4 regions of the Pseudorhizobium marinum genome follow, and region 1 is predicted to be linked to each of the others. Evidence: riboswitches for the same ligand, from Rfam matches in the RefSeq annotation. Region 1 holds a riboswitch; each other region holds the start of a gene.
What was found. Region 1 has a riboswitch for thiamine pyrophosphate ahead of thiM (hydroxyethylthiazole kinase). Riboswitches for the same ligand answer to the same signal wherever they lie in the genome.

Region 1 (3,873 bases):
TTGGCGGTCCGGCCTGGACGCTGGATCCGCAGACCGGCGAATATTACCTGCACCTCTTTTCGCGCCGCCAGCCGGACCTCAACTGGGAAAATCCGCAGGTGCGGGCAGAGGTCTACCGCATGATGAACTGGTGGCTCGACCGTGGCATCGCCGGCTTTCGCATGGACGTCATCGACCTGATCGGAAAACAGGTGGATGCCGGCATCACCAGTGACGGCCCGCATCTGCATGATTATCTGCAGGAAATGAACCGCGAGACCTTCGGCAGCCGCGATGTCCTGACCGTGGGTGAGGCGTGGAGCGCCACGCCCACATCGGCCCTGCTCTACTCCGGTCGCGACCGGCGGGAACTGTCGATGGTCTTCCAGTTCGAGCATGTTACCCAGTTCTGGGATCAGACCTACGGCAAATGGCGGCCAAGGCCGTTTGACCTCATCGCGCTGAAGGCGGTCTTCGGCAAATGGCAGACGGCGCTCGCCGAGGATGGCTGGAACTCCCTGTTCTGGGTCAACCACGACCTGCCGCGGGCTGTCTCCCGCTATGGCGACACCACCGGCTTCCACGTGGAATCGGCAAAGATGCTGGCGACGGTTCTGCACCTGATGAAGGGCACCCCCTTCATCTACCAGGGTGAAGAGATCGGCATGACCAACGTCCCCTTCACGTCGATCGACCAGTACAAGGACATCGAAACGCTCAACATGCACCGCCTTCACGTGGAGGCAGGCTTGTCGCCGGACGATTTCATTCGGGGCGCCAATGAAAGTGGACGGGACAATGCCCGCACGCCGATGCAGTGGAGCAGCGCGCCGCAGGGCGGGTTCACAACCGGCTCGCCCTGGATCGAGGTGAATCCCAATTTTGCGACCGTGAATGCGGAAACTCAGGTTGACGACGACCAGTCGATCTGGAGCCACTACCGGAAGCTGATCGACCTGCGCAAGCACCATCAGGTCATCGTCTATGGCCGGTACCAATCCTGGCTCGATCAGCACCCCGATGTCTTTGTCTACAGCCGAACGCTGGAAGGGGACCGCCTGGTCGTTCTCGCCAACTTCAGGCCGCATGAGGTCACCGTGACGATGCCGGATGAATTGCATGTGCAGGGGCGCTGCCTCATCGGCAATTATACCGACATGGACAGGATCGGGGAAACCGTGACCCTGCGCCCTTATGAGGCCTTCGCATTGCTCTGCGACCTCGAGAAGGTTTAGGTGTCACCCGGCGCACCTGGATTGGCGGGTGACAATCGACGCTTTTTCTGTAAGTTTCGACCTCGACAGGGGCGTCTGCGATTGCAGGCTGAGAAGGACCCTTTGAACCTGAACCAGATCATGCTGGCGGAGGGAGTCGCGATGGCGCATTTCAGAAATGTCGCCTGCGCCTGCCCCGCCAAAAGGGGCATCTAGAATGACGAAAACAACTCCCTCCTGCGGCACTCTTCTCGCCGCGATGCGCCAGGCCAATCCCCTGGTCCAATGCATCACCAACGATGTAGCGATGAACATAGCGGCCAATGTGCTTCTGTCCGCAGGCGCATCGCCAGCTATGGTCAGTGCCGAAGAGGAGGCCGGAGAATTCGCCCGGATCGCCGGTGCCGTGACGATCAACATCGGTACGCTTTGGGCCGGCGGCGTGGCCGGCATGCTGGCAGCGGCCAGGGCCGCCAAGGACGTCGACAAGCCATGGGTGCTTGATCCCGTCGCCCACTACGCCACCGGTTTCCGCAGACGGGTCGTCGGTGAGCTGATGGCGCTGGAGCCCACCATCCTGCGCGGCAATGCCTCCGAAATCATGGCCCTCGCCGGCGAAGCATCCCGCGGCCAGGGCGTCGATAGCGGCGACAGTGCCATGGCAGCCCGGAACGCTGCTCTGACGCTGGCACGGCGACATGGTTGCGTCGTAGCCGTGACAGGCGATGTCGATTTCGTCACCGACGGCACCCGATCGGCCACGATTGAAGGGGGATCGCCGCTGATGCCGAAAGTGACGGCACTTGGCTGCGCCCTCACCTGCCTGGTCGGCGCCTTCGCCGCCAGCACCCCGGACCAGCCCTTCGAAGCGACAATCGCCGCACTCGCGCTGTTTGCCGTCTGCGGGGAGGATGCCGGAGAACAGGCCCGTGGCCCCGGATCCTTCCAGACGCTGTTTCTGGATTCATTGTCGGCACTCGGCAGCGAAAGACTCGACGCCGAAGCAAGGATCACAATGCTATGAAGCGCTTTGACCTCTCTCTTTACCTGGTGCTCGATCCCGAGCTCTGCCGCGGGATCGGAATGGTGGAAACCGCAAGAATGGCCGTTGCCGGTGGCGTGACCATGGTGCAGTTGCGGGACAAGACGGCGGACACCTCTGCCATGATCGAAACTGGTCGGGCACTGCAGAGCGCACTTGCCGGCACCGGCGTCCCCCTGATCGTCAACGACGACGTGGAGGCGGCCATCGCTCTTGGCGCCGAGGGCGTCCACGTTGGCCAGAGCGACCTCGCCGCCACGGCCGCACGCCGGCGCATCCCGGACACGATGATCCTCGGCGTTTCGGTTGAGACGGAGGAACTGGCGCGCCAGGTGGAGGCAGGTCTCGTCGACTACGTCGGCATCGGGCCCGTCTTTGCCACGGGCACCAAGCCGGACCACAAGACGCCGATCGGTTTCGATGGCCTCGCGCGTATCGTTGCCGTAGCACCCGTCCCTAGCGTCGCGATTGGCGGGCTGAAGCAGGGTCACGCCGCGCCGGTTCTTGCAGCCGGTGCGCATGGCCTTGCCGTAGTGTCGGCCATCTGCGGCCAGCCGGATCCGGAGGCCGCGGCCCGTTCTCTTGCCCAGGAAATCGAGGAGGCGCGCCGATGATCGCAAACATCCTGTCCATCGCGGGCTCGGATCCCTCCGGTGGTGCCGGCATTCAGGCGGACCTGAAGACATTCGCTGCGCGGGGCACCTATGGCATGGCCGTGATCACGGCATTGACGGCCCAGAACACGCAAGGAGTGTCCGGCGTGCATCTCGTGCCGGCATCCTTCGTCGCCGATCAGATCCGCGCCGTCTTCGCAGACATCCGTGTCGATGCGGTCAAGATCGGGATGATCGCAACGGCCGAGATTGCCGAAGCGGTGGCCGATGCCCTCACGAAACACGGCGAAGGAGTTCCGGTCGTCGTCGATCCGGTGATGGTCGCCAAGGGCGGCGCCTCGCTTCTGGCCGCGGATGCCGTAGAAGCCCTGAACCGGCGGCTGCTTCCGCTTGCGACCCTGATCACGCCAAATCTGCCGGAGGCCGCCGCGCTGCTCGGCGAAGCGGAGGCCGGTGATCGAGACACGATGGCCCATCAGGCCGAAAGGCTTCTGGCGCTGGGGCCGCGTGCGGTTTTGATAAAGGGAGGCCATCTTCCATCGAATGAAAGTCCCGACGTTCTCGCTGCCAGTGGCAGGCTCACCTGGCTGGAAGGCAGACGGAGTGCGACGCGCAACACCCATGGCACCGGCTGCACGTTATCGAGCGCCATCGCGGCCGAGCTCGGAAAGGGGCTGGATCCGGTCCAGGCCGTGACGGAAGCCAAGGGCTATATCGCCGCTGCGATCGCCCGCGCGGAAGAGCTGTCCGTCGGAGCCGGGCACGGACCGGTGCATCACTTCCACCAGTGGTGGTAGGAGACAACCACAGCCCGGTCGCTCGGCGCCACAACGATCAGACCTCTGCGCTGCGCATCTCGGAAAATGCGCGGGCAATCTCCTCGGTGACGAACGGCTTCTTCAACAGCATGGCGCCCTCAACCGCCCCGTCGTCTGGGATACGGTCTCTTCCCGTGGCAAAGACAACGCCAATCTCCGGCGCCAGGCTCCGGGCCTTACGGGCAAATTCACCGCCGCTGATGCCA
Region 2 (3,873 bases), on a different contig from region 1:
TGTTCACGCACAGCATGAAGATGAGGCCCGCAATGCCCGGCAGGATCCTTACCAGCGCCGGCCACTCGACAAAGCGGAAGACCGAGACGGAGTTCATGCCGAGGCCTGCGGCGAGCATCCAGGATTCGCCCGGCTGGCGCTCGAGCGCGGAGACCATCAGCCGGCAGGCAAGCGGCAGGTTGAAGAATACATGCGCCAGAAGGATGCCGCTCAATCCGTAGATGCTGATAGGTTCGCTGGCACCCAGCGAGAGGAGCAGGCCGTTTGCCCAGCCTTGCCGGCCCCAGATGGCAATCAAACCGAGCGTCACCACCAGAACCGGCAAGCCCATCGGCAGCGCCATGAGTCTCAGAACCCAGAGACGCCCGGGGAAATGGCTGCGGCGCGCCAGCGCGAGCGCCACGGGCACGGCAAGGCCTGTCGAAAGCAGGGTCGACAGAGCTGCCTGCAGAAGCGTGAACTGGAGGATCCGGAATGTGTAGGCCGAAAAAATCCACCCATCGGTAGTCGCCGGTTGACTGGCCAGCAGCGCGGCCAGTGCCAGAAGTATGAAGAGCGCGGTTGCCGCCAGGGCAATGGCGCTGCCGGCAAGTCCCCACCGTCGCTGCCGCCGCGTCATCATCATGGCTGTCGGCTCACTCGGCGCTCATCGGGCGCTCATTGCCGTCAGCCATTCATCGATCCATGCCCGTCGATGGGCGGCAACCTCCTCGGGATCCATCAGCAGCGTGTTCTGCGGACTGACGAGCCTGTTGAAGGCGTCCGGAAGGGGTTCGGAGGTTGGTGCGGCCGGCATCATCCAGTTCGTCGTCGGGATGATGTTCTGGAAGGCCGGCGTCATCGTGAAAGCGAGAAACTTTCTCGCCAGCGTCTTGTCATTCGATGTCGTCAGCATTCCGGCCAGTTCGATCTGGACATAGTGGCCTTCCGAGAACGCGGCGGCCTGATACCTCTCCGTGCCCTCCGCGACCATGTGATAGGCCGGCGAGGTGGTGTAGGAGAGAACCATCGGCACCTCGCCCTTGGTGAACAGCCCGTAGGCTTCCGACCATCCCGGCGTCACCGTCAAGATCCTGTCGCGGAGCTTCGTCCAGGCCGCCGGAGCGTCGTCGCCATAGACCGACTTCACCCAGAGAAGCAGGCCAAGCCCCGGCGTCGAGGTGCGCGGATCCTGAATGACGATCTTCTGGGCCGGATCTCCTTCTACCAGTTCCTTCAGGCTTCTGGGTGGCGTCTGCATCGCCTGCGTGTCGTAGACCACGGCGAAATGGCCGTAGTCGTAGGGAATGAAGACCTCGTCGCTGTAGCCGCCCGGGACTGCGATGGCGCCCGTGTCGAGGCCATGCGGCTCGAAAAGTCCGGTGGCCTTGGCTTCCGTCGCCAGGTTGGTGTCGAGGCCGAGCACCAGGTCAGCTCCCGTGCTCTGACCTTCCAGCTTCAGCCGGGAGAGCAGAGCCACGCCGTCCGCCACGCTGACGAACTCGATGGTGCAGGCGCAGGTCTTTTCGAATTCTTCCTTGACCTGGGGACCGGGGCCCCATTCGGCGGTAAAGCTCTCGTAGGTGTAGATGGTCAGCGTCTTCTCCTGCGCCATCGCAGGATAGGCGATTGCGAAGGTCGACAGGAAACACAGGAATGGCAGGGTTCTTGTCATTGACGCCTCCTTGTTCAACGAAAGGGAACAGGCGTCGATCAGAAGCCGTCTAATCCCTCCGCCGGTATCAACCGGATCAGGTTCCGCGGGTTGGCAAAGCCTCTCAGCCGCAGATGCGGCACCCCGTTAGAGCTTCCTACGGTGTACCGGGCAGCGCAGGCCTTGGCAAGCATTCGCGCCGGGATCGAGGCGCTAGTGAGGGCGCTGGAAAACGTGGAGTTCGCGGGGCAGGGAGGCAATGCCGCCGGTGCGCCGTGCAACGGCATAATCGATGGACTGTTCCACGACATGCGGCATCACGGGCTTCGTCAGGACGCCAAGCACGCCGTTCTGGACCTGATTGACCTCTTCCGGGTTGGCAGTCATGTAGATTACCGTCAGACCGTAGATCTCGGCAAGCTCGCGTCCGAGTTCCGGTCCTGTTCTTCCGTCGGAGAGGTTCACGTCGACCAGGGCGATGTCGGCCGTCTGGGCAAGCGCCAAGGCATGGCTGCGGCCGCTGGCAAAGCCGGCGATCTGCAAACCCATCGCCTCAACTGTCTCGCCGACGTCGAGCGCGATCAGGAATTCGTCTTCGACAATCAGGACACGATGGTGTGCCGCTTGCTGAGCCAGCCGACGACTCGGTACACTTGCCAGCATTGGAATTCTCCTAAGGTTCGGTGTCTTACCAGCGTCTGTCCCAGATCGACACTGACAACCGAACGAAGGTCCCGAAGGATTGTTCCGGTTTCCGGCAGAAGCAGCGAAATGGCCGCCCGTTATGGCTAACAGAGGGTTAACTCCTATCCCTCCAGCTCCTCGCGCAGCATCTCGAGCTCCAGCCACTCTTCCTCCATCCGCGTCAGGCCCTGGCGCAGCTTCTCCGTCTCCGCCGCCAGCCTGTTGAAGGTCGCCGGGTCCTTGCTGAAGAGTTGGGGATCGGCCATCTTCTGTTCTCGCGCGGCAATATCGGCTTCCACCTTCGCCATCTCCTTGGGAAGGTTCTCGAGCGCGAACTTCTGCTTGAAGGACAGCTTGACCTTGTTCCTGGGAGCCTCCGATGCGGGTCCGGCCGTTGCGGCCTTCGACTTCTCCTGCTTTTCGACGCGCCGCCGCTCTTCCTGTGCGCCCCGGCGCTGAGCCAGCATGTCGGTATAGCCGCCGGCATATTCGATCCAGCGGCCATCGGGGGCATCCGGCGTGGCGGGCGCTATGGTCGAGGTCACCGTGCGGTCGAGGAAGTCGCGATCGTGGCTGACGAGGATGACGGTGCCGCTGAAGCCGGAGACGATCTCCTGCAGAAGGTCGAGCGTTTCGATGTCGAGGTCGTTGGTCGGTTCGTCGAGGATCAGCAGGTTCGAGGGACGCGCCATGATCCGCGCCAGCATCAGCCGGGCGCGCTCGCCGCCGGAGAGGTTCTTGATCGGGGTGCGGATCTGCTCCGGCTGGAACAGGAAGTCCTTCATGTATCCCGCGACATGGCGCTGCTCGCCGTTGACGAGAAGCGTCTCGCCGCGTCCGTCGGTCAGATACTGGGACAGCGTTTCTTCCGGGTCGAGATCCTCGCGCTTCTGGTCCAGCGTCGCGATCTCGAGATTGGTGCCGAGCTTCACGGTACCGGTGTCCGGCGCAAGCTGTCCGGTCAGCATCTTCAGGAGCGTCGTCTTGCCGGCGCCGTTCGGGCCGACGAGGCCGATGCAATCGCCCCGGTGCACGCGGATGCTGAAGGGCGCGACGATGGTGCGCTCCTCGTAGCTCTTGGTGATCATCTCGGCTTCGATGACCAGCTTGCCGGACTCGCGCCCTTCCGATGCCGTCGCCTGCACGCTGCCCTGAGCGCCCTTGTGGCCGCGGTAGTCGGCGCGCATGGTCTGGAGCTCGCCCAGGCGGCGCATGTTGCGCTTGCGGCGCGCCGTCACGCCGTAGCGCAGCCAGTGCTCCTCCCGTTCGATCGCCTTTCCAAGCTTGTGCTGCTCCAGCTCCTCCGCCTCCAGCACCTCGTCGCGCCATGCTTCGAAGTATTGGAACCCGCGGTCGAGACGCCGCGACACACCACGGTCGAGCCAGACGGTGGCGGTCGACACCTTCTCCAGGAAGCGCCGATCGTGGGAGATGAGCACGAGCGCGCTGCGGGTCTTGCGCAGTTCGTCTTCCAGCCACTCGATCGTCGGCAGGTCGAGATGGTTGGTGGGCTCGTCCAGCATGAGGATATCGGGCTCGGGCGCCAAGACGCGTGC
Region 3 (3,873 bases), on a different contig from region 1:
GATTTTAGTTCGACTTCTCGCGATCCGCGTCTGCGCACCATTGTTCATGGATTGTCCTTGTTGCTTGCGGACAGGTTTCTGGTCGTCTTGACTGGATTAAATAGAATCGTCATTCTATTCAATAAGGAGATGCACCGATGCAGGAATCACAGTCCATCACCTGTCGCTGCCGGGCGGCTCGCCTGACGATTTCGGGCCCCAGCATTATGAGCAGCGAATGCATGTGTACCAGTTGCCGTTTGGCATCTGAATTTTTTGCTGCCTTACCGGATGGTGTCGGCGTGACGGATGGAAAGGGCGCGACTCATGTCATCATTCATCGCGCCGACAAAATCGCATGCGATGCTGGTGCAGAACGCCTCCAGCAACATAGACTTACCCCCGACAGCCCAACCAGGCGCATTTTCGCTGACTGTTGCAACACCCCGATGTTCCTCGACTTCGAACCCGGCCATTGGGTAAGCCTTTATGCGAAAAATTTGCCTGAAACCGCCCGACCAGCTGTAGAATATCGAATGTTCTGTAGCGACCTTGCCGATGCAGATCGCCTCCCCAGCGATGTGCCGAATGGCAGGCCAATCCCGCTAGGGGCCGCATGGCGCTTGGCCTCATCGTTTGCCCTTATGGGGTTCCGCAGCCCAACAGTGCCATTCCTGCAGCGAGCATCTAATGTCTGATCTCGAGAAAATTGAAATTGAGAACGTCATCTCGACCGGACGAACGAAGTTGGTCGACCGGCGGAAATACGAAGCCGTTCGGGATGCACTCCTGGTCGTCTTGCCCCGACAGTCTCCCGGCATGACCGAAGCAGAAGCCAAGCAGGCCCTCCTGCCGCACCTCACGGAGGAGCTGTTTCCTGGTGGAGACAAACTGGGCTGGTGGTTAGGTGCTGTTCGGCTTGATCTGGAAGCCAAGGGCATCGTCACCCGGGAAAACGCAAAGCCAAAGCGTTACCATCAAGCGGTCCAGCGAGTGGGAACCCTGTTGCGTTGAGCGGCAGAAAGTCCGCCAAGAGCTGCCACTCTCTGGCCTGCCGCCGGCTTCATGGAAATCGCGTTTAGGTGTTCCGTCTGAATCCGGAGAGCGTCATTGCCAAGGCGGATATTGAGCCGCGAGTATAAGCGTGAGCGGTGAAGCTGGTCGGGAAACGTTGGGCCACTGTTGCCCAGGCGGCCCGGGGGCTGGGTTGGGAAAAAGCCGCCGACGGCCGAGCAACTGGGTTTCGGTCGGTGTTTCGACAGAGGGCCCTTCGTGGAGCATTGACGTTTTGGAGCCCACCCCAACGACGAAGAAACTCCGCCGTTTGCGGTTCCGAGGTTTTTTTTCCGCGGACCATTGGGGACTACTTCATTGTAGTAGCCTCCGCGGGCTTCGTCATCACCAATATCGGTGAGCCTCAACCGTCACCCGCTGCTTGCGAAGCCGTCTCGCGGTTCTTGCGCTGGCGCGACCTGGGCGGCTTTCTGTTGCTGGTTCTGGCAAGGCGCCCTTGAACCTGACCTGGCAAGACAACTGATTTGCAGCCCGCTGGAACGGCGCAAGGACGTACTGGGCGCCTCGAATGAACGGCATGGGGCCGTCTTCGAACGACTGGGTCAGGTGTTCGCATCCACAGATGGGACAGAACGGAGAGCAGCCAGCTCCGAATCATCCAATCCGGCAACCCGGGCTCCTCGCTCACCAAGGCAGTCCCTTGCGAAGGGTTTGCAGGCCGGGGTCGCGCGTTCGATCTCCCGGGCGGGCCGGCCGACCTTTGCTGCATGAAGGAGCTCCCCCTGGCAATTTGCATCGTCGTCGATGAGCATCATTGATAAGCGCGTAACCCCCACAGGTTTGCGTGAAGCTTTTCGGTCGCGCGTGCTTGACCTGCTAATCCGACTATCGTAGCCTTGCATCATTCACCAGGGGTGCCCCGGCAAGGGGCTGAGATTCTGCTGGCTTTCGCAGCGCAGTGACCCGTTGAACCTGATCCAGTTCATACTGGCGTAGGGACGGTGCGAGCGCTCGACGATATACAGTCCACGTCTGGATTCCGTCTCTGCGTCCTTCCATCATTCCGGCTCTAGGACTGGGTCTCCAACCTGAAACTTGGAGCCTCACGATGAAGATTGCCGCCTCAACCCATTCGACAGCCGTTACCAGCGGGCCCTTGCCCGCGTCGCGCAAGATCCACTTGGCCGGAAAGCAGCATCCGGACCTTCGCGTTCCCATGCGCGAGGTCGCCCTCCACCCGACCTCCGGTGAGCTACCCGTCATCGTCTATGACACATCCGGCCCCTATACCGATCCGTCGCACGTCGTCTCGATCGAAGGCGGCCTGCCGAAGCTTCGCCAAGCGTGGATCGCAGCGCGCGACGACACCGAGATCTATCAAGGCCGCAAGATCCGGCCGGAGGACAACGGCTTTGCGGCCGGCGACCGGCTGACGCCGCAATTCTCTCCCCTGAGCCCTCCGCGCCGCGCGAAGGATGGGAAGGCGGTGACCCAGCTCGCCTACGCGCGGGCGGGTATCATAACCGCGGAAATGGAATTTGTCGCTATTCGGGAGAATCTGGGCCGGCAAGCCCAAGAGCATTCGCTGCAGCGGGACGGCGAAAGCTTCGGCGCGCACATTCCCGATTTCGTCACACCGGAGTTCGTTCGGCAGGAAGTGGCGAGTGGACGCGCCATCATTCCGGCCAATATCAACCACCCCGAAGCCGAACCGATGATCATCGGCCGCAACTTCCTGGTCAAGATCAACGCCAACATCGGCAATTCCGCCGTGACGTCCTCCATGACCGAAGAGGTGGAGAAGATGGTCTGGGCGATCCGCTGGGGCGGCGATACCGTAATGGATCTCTCCACCGGCCGTAACATCCACAACATCCGCGAGTGGATTATCCGCAACTCTCCAGTCCCGCTCGGCACCGTGCCGCTCTACCAGGCGCTGGAGAAGGTCGGCGGCATTGCGGAAAACCTCACCTGGGAAATCTATCGCGATACGCTGATCGAACAGGCGGAGCAGGGGGTGGACTACTTCACCATCCATGCCGGGGTGAGGCTCGCCTACATTCCGCTCACCATCGATCGGGTCACCGGCATCGTCTCGCGTGGCGGCTCCATCATGGCCAAATGGTGTCTACATCATCACAAGGAGAGTTTCCTTTACCAGCATTTTGAGGACATCTGCGACATCTGCCGTGCCTATGACGTCTCCTTCTCGCTGGGCGACGGCCTGCGCCCCGGTTCCATTGCCGATGCCAACGATGCTGCGCAGTTCGCTGAGCTTGAAACACTCGGCGAACTCACCAGGATTGCCTGGGAGAAAGACTGCCAGGTGATGATCGAAGGCCCGGGACATGTCCCGATGCACAAGATCAAGGAAAACATGGACAAGCAGTTGCAGATCTGCGGGGAAGCGCCCTTCTACACGCTTGGGCCGCTGACAACCGATATTGCTCCAGGTTACGACCACATCACATCAGGCATAGGTGCGGCGATGATCGGTTGGTTCGGCACAGCCATGCTCTGCTACGTCACCCCGAAGGAACATCTGGGACTGCCCGATCGCAACGACGTCAAGACTGGCGTCATCACCTACAAGATCGCCGCCCACGCAGCCGATCTCGCAAAGGGACATCCCGCAGCGAAAATCCGCGACGACGCTCTGTCCCGTGCGCGTTTCGAATTCCGCTGGGAGGATCAGTTCAACCTCTCGCTCGATCCCGAAACGGCGCGAGCCCTGCACGACGAGACGCTTCCTAAGGAAGCGCACAAGGTTGCGCATTTCTGCTCCATGTGCGGCCCGAAATTCTGCTCCATGCAAATCTCCCACGATATTCGGGCCGAGGCGCGGAAGGAGGGCTTGGCGGCAATGGCGGCAAAATACCG
Region 4 (3,873 bases), on a different contig from region 1:
CCTCGACGCCGCCGAACTTCGCCGGCAGGCCGACATCGCGCCCGGTGAGTTTCAAGTGGTCCTGATCGGCAAGGACGGAGGTGCAAAACTGAAGAGCGGCGAGTTTGTCGACAGCGAAGCGCTGTTCGGCCTCATCGACCGCATGCCCATGCGTCGCGCCGAGCAGGACTGATATCCTGCTAGGGCTCGGGGTGGCTCAGCGACGGAGAAGCCGCCGCGAGGAAATGCCTTGCAACTTCCGCCGCGCTCCATGGTTGGAGAGATCCACAGCAAATGGAGCAAGCCATGGATAGTCGCACGAAAAAGCTCATGTTCATTGCCGCGGCGGTGATCGTCGTGGTCGTCGGGGGCTTCTTCCTTTTTGTCCAGGACCTTGCGTCGACCTCCACCGTGATCGTCGAGGAGCCCTACGAGCGCACCGACGAAGCGCCGCCGAGCGGCGTCGAGGATCAGACGAGCCATCCCGCGCTCACCGACGAGCCAAGCGAGCCGGCGCAGTAGCGTCCTTCCGGGCAGCGTCCGGCCGCGGGAACTTCGGCAACGATCTGCGGTTCGAGATCAGGGAGCGCCGCCGCGGCGGCGCCTTCTCCATCATCAGCCCGGTCATCAGCAGGAAAGGTTCTTTTTCATGTTCAGGTCAGCATCCCGGATACTCATGCTTGCGCTTCTGCTCATACCCTTGGGCGCCGTGCAGGCTGCGGCGCAGGAGGATGCTAGGCAGTCCTTTTCCGGACGCTTGGCCAGCCTGAGCCACTTCCTCGTGGAATCGGCAGAACTGGCGCTCTCCCGTGGGCAGGAGGAGTCGGTGCGCGCCTTCGCCGAGACGGTGACGGAGAACCAGCGCCGGTTTGTGGCGGAGTTGAAAGAGGCGCTCGTCGAGGAGGGCGTGGATCCGGCGGCGGACCTGAGCGAGCAGGATCGCAACACGCTTCAGGCGCTGGAGTCGGCGCTCCAGAACCAGTTCGACAACGCCTATTTCTCCGCCCAGGCGATCGCCCTGGAAAGCATGATCCAGCTGATGAAGGATTACGGCGAAACCGGCCCGGAAGGTTCGCTGAAGACATTCGCCACCAATCACATCGGCGGCACCCGCACGCTTTACCTTCGCGCTCAGGACCTGTCGGTTCCGTGATGCGGAACGCATGAGGCGCCCGCCGCCGCTGCCGGGCTTGGCTCCCGCGCAAGGCGATTGACATTGCCGCCGGTCTGCGCAAAACATGACGAAATTCCGAGGGGGGCATCGTAACGGTGCTGAGATGGCGGTGAGCCGGACCCTTGAACCTGATCCGGGTCATACCGGCGTAGGAACGGAAACGGCCATATCAGGCGCCAATTCTCTTCTCCGCTTTACCTGGATCTCCATGATGTAACCGTCGGGAGATCGTTTGATGGCATCCAGCACCACAATCCGTGACAGACTGCGCTCGCGCGGCGACCAGGCGCCGACGCGGTAGAGCCTTGCCATGTCGTTGAAGCACATGGGACCGGGCCTCCTGGGCCTGATCGCCCTCTGGCAGGCCGTCGTCTGGCTGGTCGGCGCCCCCCGCTACATTCTTCCCGCGCCGCTGCAGGTGGCTGCAGCACTGGTCCGCCAGCCGGAATTCCTGCTGCGCAACGGGCTGATCACCCTGTCGGAGATCCTCGTCGGTCTCGCCTGCGGCACGCTGCTGGGCTTTGCCGCCGCCCTGTCGATGGCGGCGTTCCCCCGGCTCGGGCGTCTCGCCTGGCCGATGCTGCTGGTCCTGCAGGCGCTGCCGGTCTTCGTGCTCGCCCCCATTCTCGTCCTCTGGTTCGGCTTCGGCATGGCCTCCAAGGCAGTGATGGCAACGATCATCATCTTCTTTCCGGTTGCATCCGCCTTCGCCGACGGCTTGCACCGCACCGATCCGGTCCTGCTCGATGCCGCCGCGCTCACCAAGGCCAGTCATTGGCAGGTGCTCCGCCACATCCGCCTGCCGCTGGCGCTGCCGGCGCTCGTTTCGGGCCTGCGCGTTGCCGCGCCGCTGGCGCCAATCGGTGCCGTGGTCGGCGAATGGGTCGGCGCCTCCGCGGGTCTCGGCTTCGTCATGGTGCAGGCCAATGCCCGCATGCAGACCGACACCGTCTTTGCCGCCATGGCGCTACTCGCGGCCATGACCCTCCTCCTGCGCGCCGCCGTCGACCGCCTGACGGCGCCGCTCGCCCCTTGGGCGCCGGAATCCGACCATCGCCCCCTTAATTTAATTAGCCGGAGAATAAAATCATGACACGACGCCTGCTTCCCCTCCTCGGCGCGCTCGCGCTCCTGGCGCTTCCCCTGCCAGCGCAAGCCGCCGACAAGCTGACCGTGATGCTCGAATGGTTCGTCAACCCGGATCACGCGACCATGGTCGTCGCCCAGGAGCGCGGTCTCTTTGCCGAACAGGGCCTCGAGGTGGAACTGCTGCCGCCGGCCGATCCGTCCTCCGTGCCGCGGCTGGTCGCCGCCGGCCAGGCCGATATCGGCGTGCATTACCAGCCGAACCTCTATCTCGACCACGCTGCGGGCCTGCCGCTCGTCCGCTTCGGCACGCTTGTCGAGACGCCGCTCAACACCATCACGGTTCTCGCCAATGGTCCCGTCAAGACGCTGGCGGATCTGAAGGGCAGGAAGATCGGCTTTTCGGTGTCCGGTTTCGAGGATGCCATGCTGAAGCGTATCCTGGAGGCCGAAGGCCTGTCCCTCGATGACGTCGAACTCGTCAACGTCAACTTCGCGCTCACCGCCTCGCTGCTCGGCGGCCAGGTGGACGCCACCGTCGGCGGCTTCCGCAATTTCGAGCTGACCCAGATCCGCCTCGAAGGCGGCGAGCCCCATGCCTTCTTTCCCGAAGAGCACGGCGTTCCCGTCTATGACGAGCTGATCTTCGTCGCCCAGAGGGACATGGCCGGCGACGACCGTCTTCCCCGCTTCCTGAAGGCCGTCGAGGATGCCGCGATCTTCCTCACCAACCATCCGCAGGAGGCCTGGGAGCTCTTCATCAAGGCCTATCCGGACCTCGATGACGCGCTGAACCGCCAGGCCTTCCTCGATACGCTGCCGCGCTTTGCCAAGCGCCCGGCGGCCCTCGACCGCGGCCGCTACGAGCGCTTCGGCGCCTTCATGGCCGAAAGCGGGCTGATCGACAGCGCGCCGGCCGTCGAGGACCTGGCCGTCGAACTGCGGTGAGGCGAGGCGAGGACACAGACCTGCGACCCCTGTCGGTAAAGGATAGTGCCGCGCCGCCATCACTGCCGCCTCCGGCCAGCGACTGGCAGCAGAAGAGCGGGCGCCTTGCGGAGGCCGTCGAAGCGGCGCTCTCGACCGTGGCGGCGGCGGTGCTGGCAGTCCTTCTGGCGCTGGTGCTGGCCTCGGTCGTCCTGCGCTACCTCTTCTCGACCGGCATGGTCGGCGCGGAGGAGGCGGCGCTGTGGCTCTTCCTGCTGCTGGTCGCGCTGGGCCTGCCGCTCACACTGTCGGGCGCTCTGGCCATGCGCCTCGACATCGCGCGCCGTGCAGCGCCCGTAGCCCTGGGCCCGGCGCTGCATCTGGTGGCCGATGCCGTGACGGTCGTCGCAGCACTCGCCTTCGTCAGCGGCGGCGCTGCGGCCGCCGGCATGATGGGCTCCACCTCCGTCGTGCTCGGCCTGCCGGACTGGCTGCGGCCGGCAGCCCTGAGCACGAGCGCCGGACTGCTTCTGGTGCTGCTGGTCCTTCGCCGTATCGTCGAAGGGAAGGGCACGTCCGCGCTGTTGTCTTGTCTCCTCGGCCTTGCGGTTCATCTTCTGCCGGCAGAGATCATCCTCGAGAGCCTCTGGTCCCCCGGTCACTGGCCCCCGGGTCTGATCGCGCTGCTGATCGCCGGCCTCGGCCTT

Region 2: it holds a riboswitch for thiamine pyrophosphate, as region 1 does, so the genes downstream of both, thiB (thiamine ABC transporter substrate binding subunit) here and thiM (hydroxyethylthiazole kinase) in region 1, are expected to answer to the same signal.
Region 3: it holds a riboswitch for thiamine pyrophosphate, as region 1 does, so the genes downstream of both, thiC (phosphomethylpyrimidine synthase ThiC) here and thiM (hydroxyethylthiazole kinase) in region 1, are expected to answer to the same signal.
Region 4: it holds a riboswitch for thiamine pyrophosphate, as region 1 does, so the genes downstream of both, EO99_RS0123485 (ABC transporter permease) here and thiM (hydroxyethylthiazole kinase) in region 1, are expected to answer to the same signal.

Annotation. Positions count from the first base shown of each region.
Region 1 is NZ_JMQK01000021.1:35,609-39,481, reverse strand. Features, by position in the region: gene EO99_RS0120365 (glycoside hydrolase family 13 protein) at 1-1,214, shown strand, start outside; TPP riboswitch at 1,272-1,366, shown strand; gene thiM (hydroxyethylthiazole kinase) at 1,411-2,217, shown strand; gene thiE (thiamine phosphate synthase) at 2,214-2,849, shown strand; gene thiD (bifunctional hydroxymethylpyrimidine kinase/phosphomethylpyrimidine kinase) at 2,846-3,646, shown strand; gene EO99_RS0120340 (response regulator) at 3,684-3,873, opposite strand, start outside.
Region 2 is NZ_JMQK01000003.1:198,561-202,433, reverse strand. Features, by position in the region: gene EO99_RS0105005 (thiamine/thiamine pyrophosphate ABC transporter permease ThiP) at 1-622, opposite strand, end outside; gene thiB (thiamine ABC transporter substrate binding subunit) at 647-1,654, opposite strand; TPP riboswitch at 1,691-1,790, opposite strand; gene EO99_RS0104995 (response regulator) at 1,847-2,296, opposite strand; gene EO99_RS0104990 (ABC-F family ATP-binding cassette domain-containing protein) at 2,440-3,873, opposite strand, start outside.
Region 3 is NZ_JMQK01000014.1:74,609-78,481, forward strand. Features, by position in the region: gene EO99_RS0116790 (TetR/AcrR family transcriptional regulator) at 1-48, opposite strand, end outside; gene EO99_RS27530 (GFA family protein) at 138-677, shown strand; gene EO99_RS0116800 (DUF6958 family protein) at 670-993, shown strand; TPP riboswitch at 1,894-2,010, shown strand; gene thiC (phosphomethylpyrimidine synthase ThiC) at 2,102-3,873, shown strand, end outside.
Region 4 is NZ_JMQK01000030.1:35,599-39,471, forward strand. Features, by position in the region: gene EO99_RS0123465 (DUF4174 domain-containing protein) at 1-172, shown strand, start outside; gene EO99_RS0123470 (hypothetical protein) at 286-501, shown strand; gene EO99_RS0123475 (DUF4142 domain-containing protein) at 629-1,132, shown strand; TPP riboswitch at 1,222-1,325, shown strand; gene EO99_RS27725 (hypothetical protein) at 1,292-1,480, opposite strand; gene EO99_RS0123485 (ABC transporter permease) at 1,464-2,246, shown strand; gene EO99_RS0123490 (ABC transporter substrate-binding protein) at 2,243-3,187, shown strand; gene EO99_RS0123495 (TRAP transporter large permease) at 3,250-3,873, shown strand, end outside.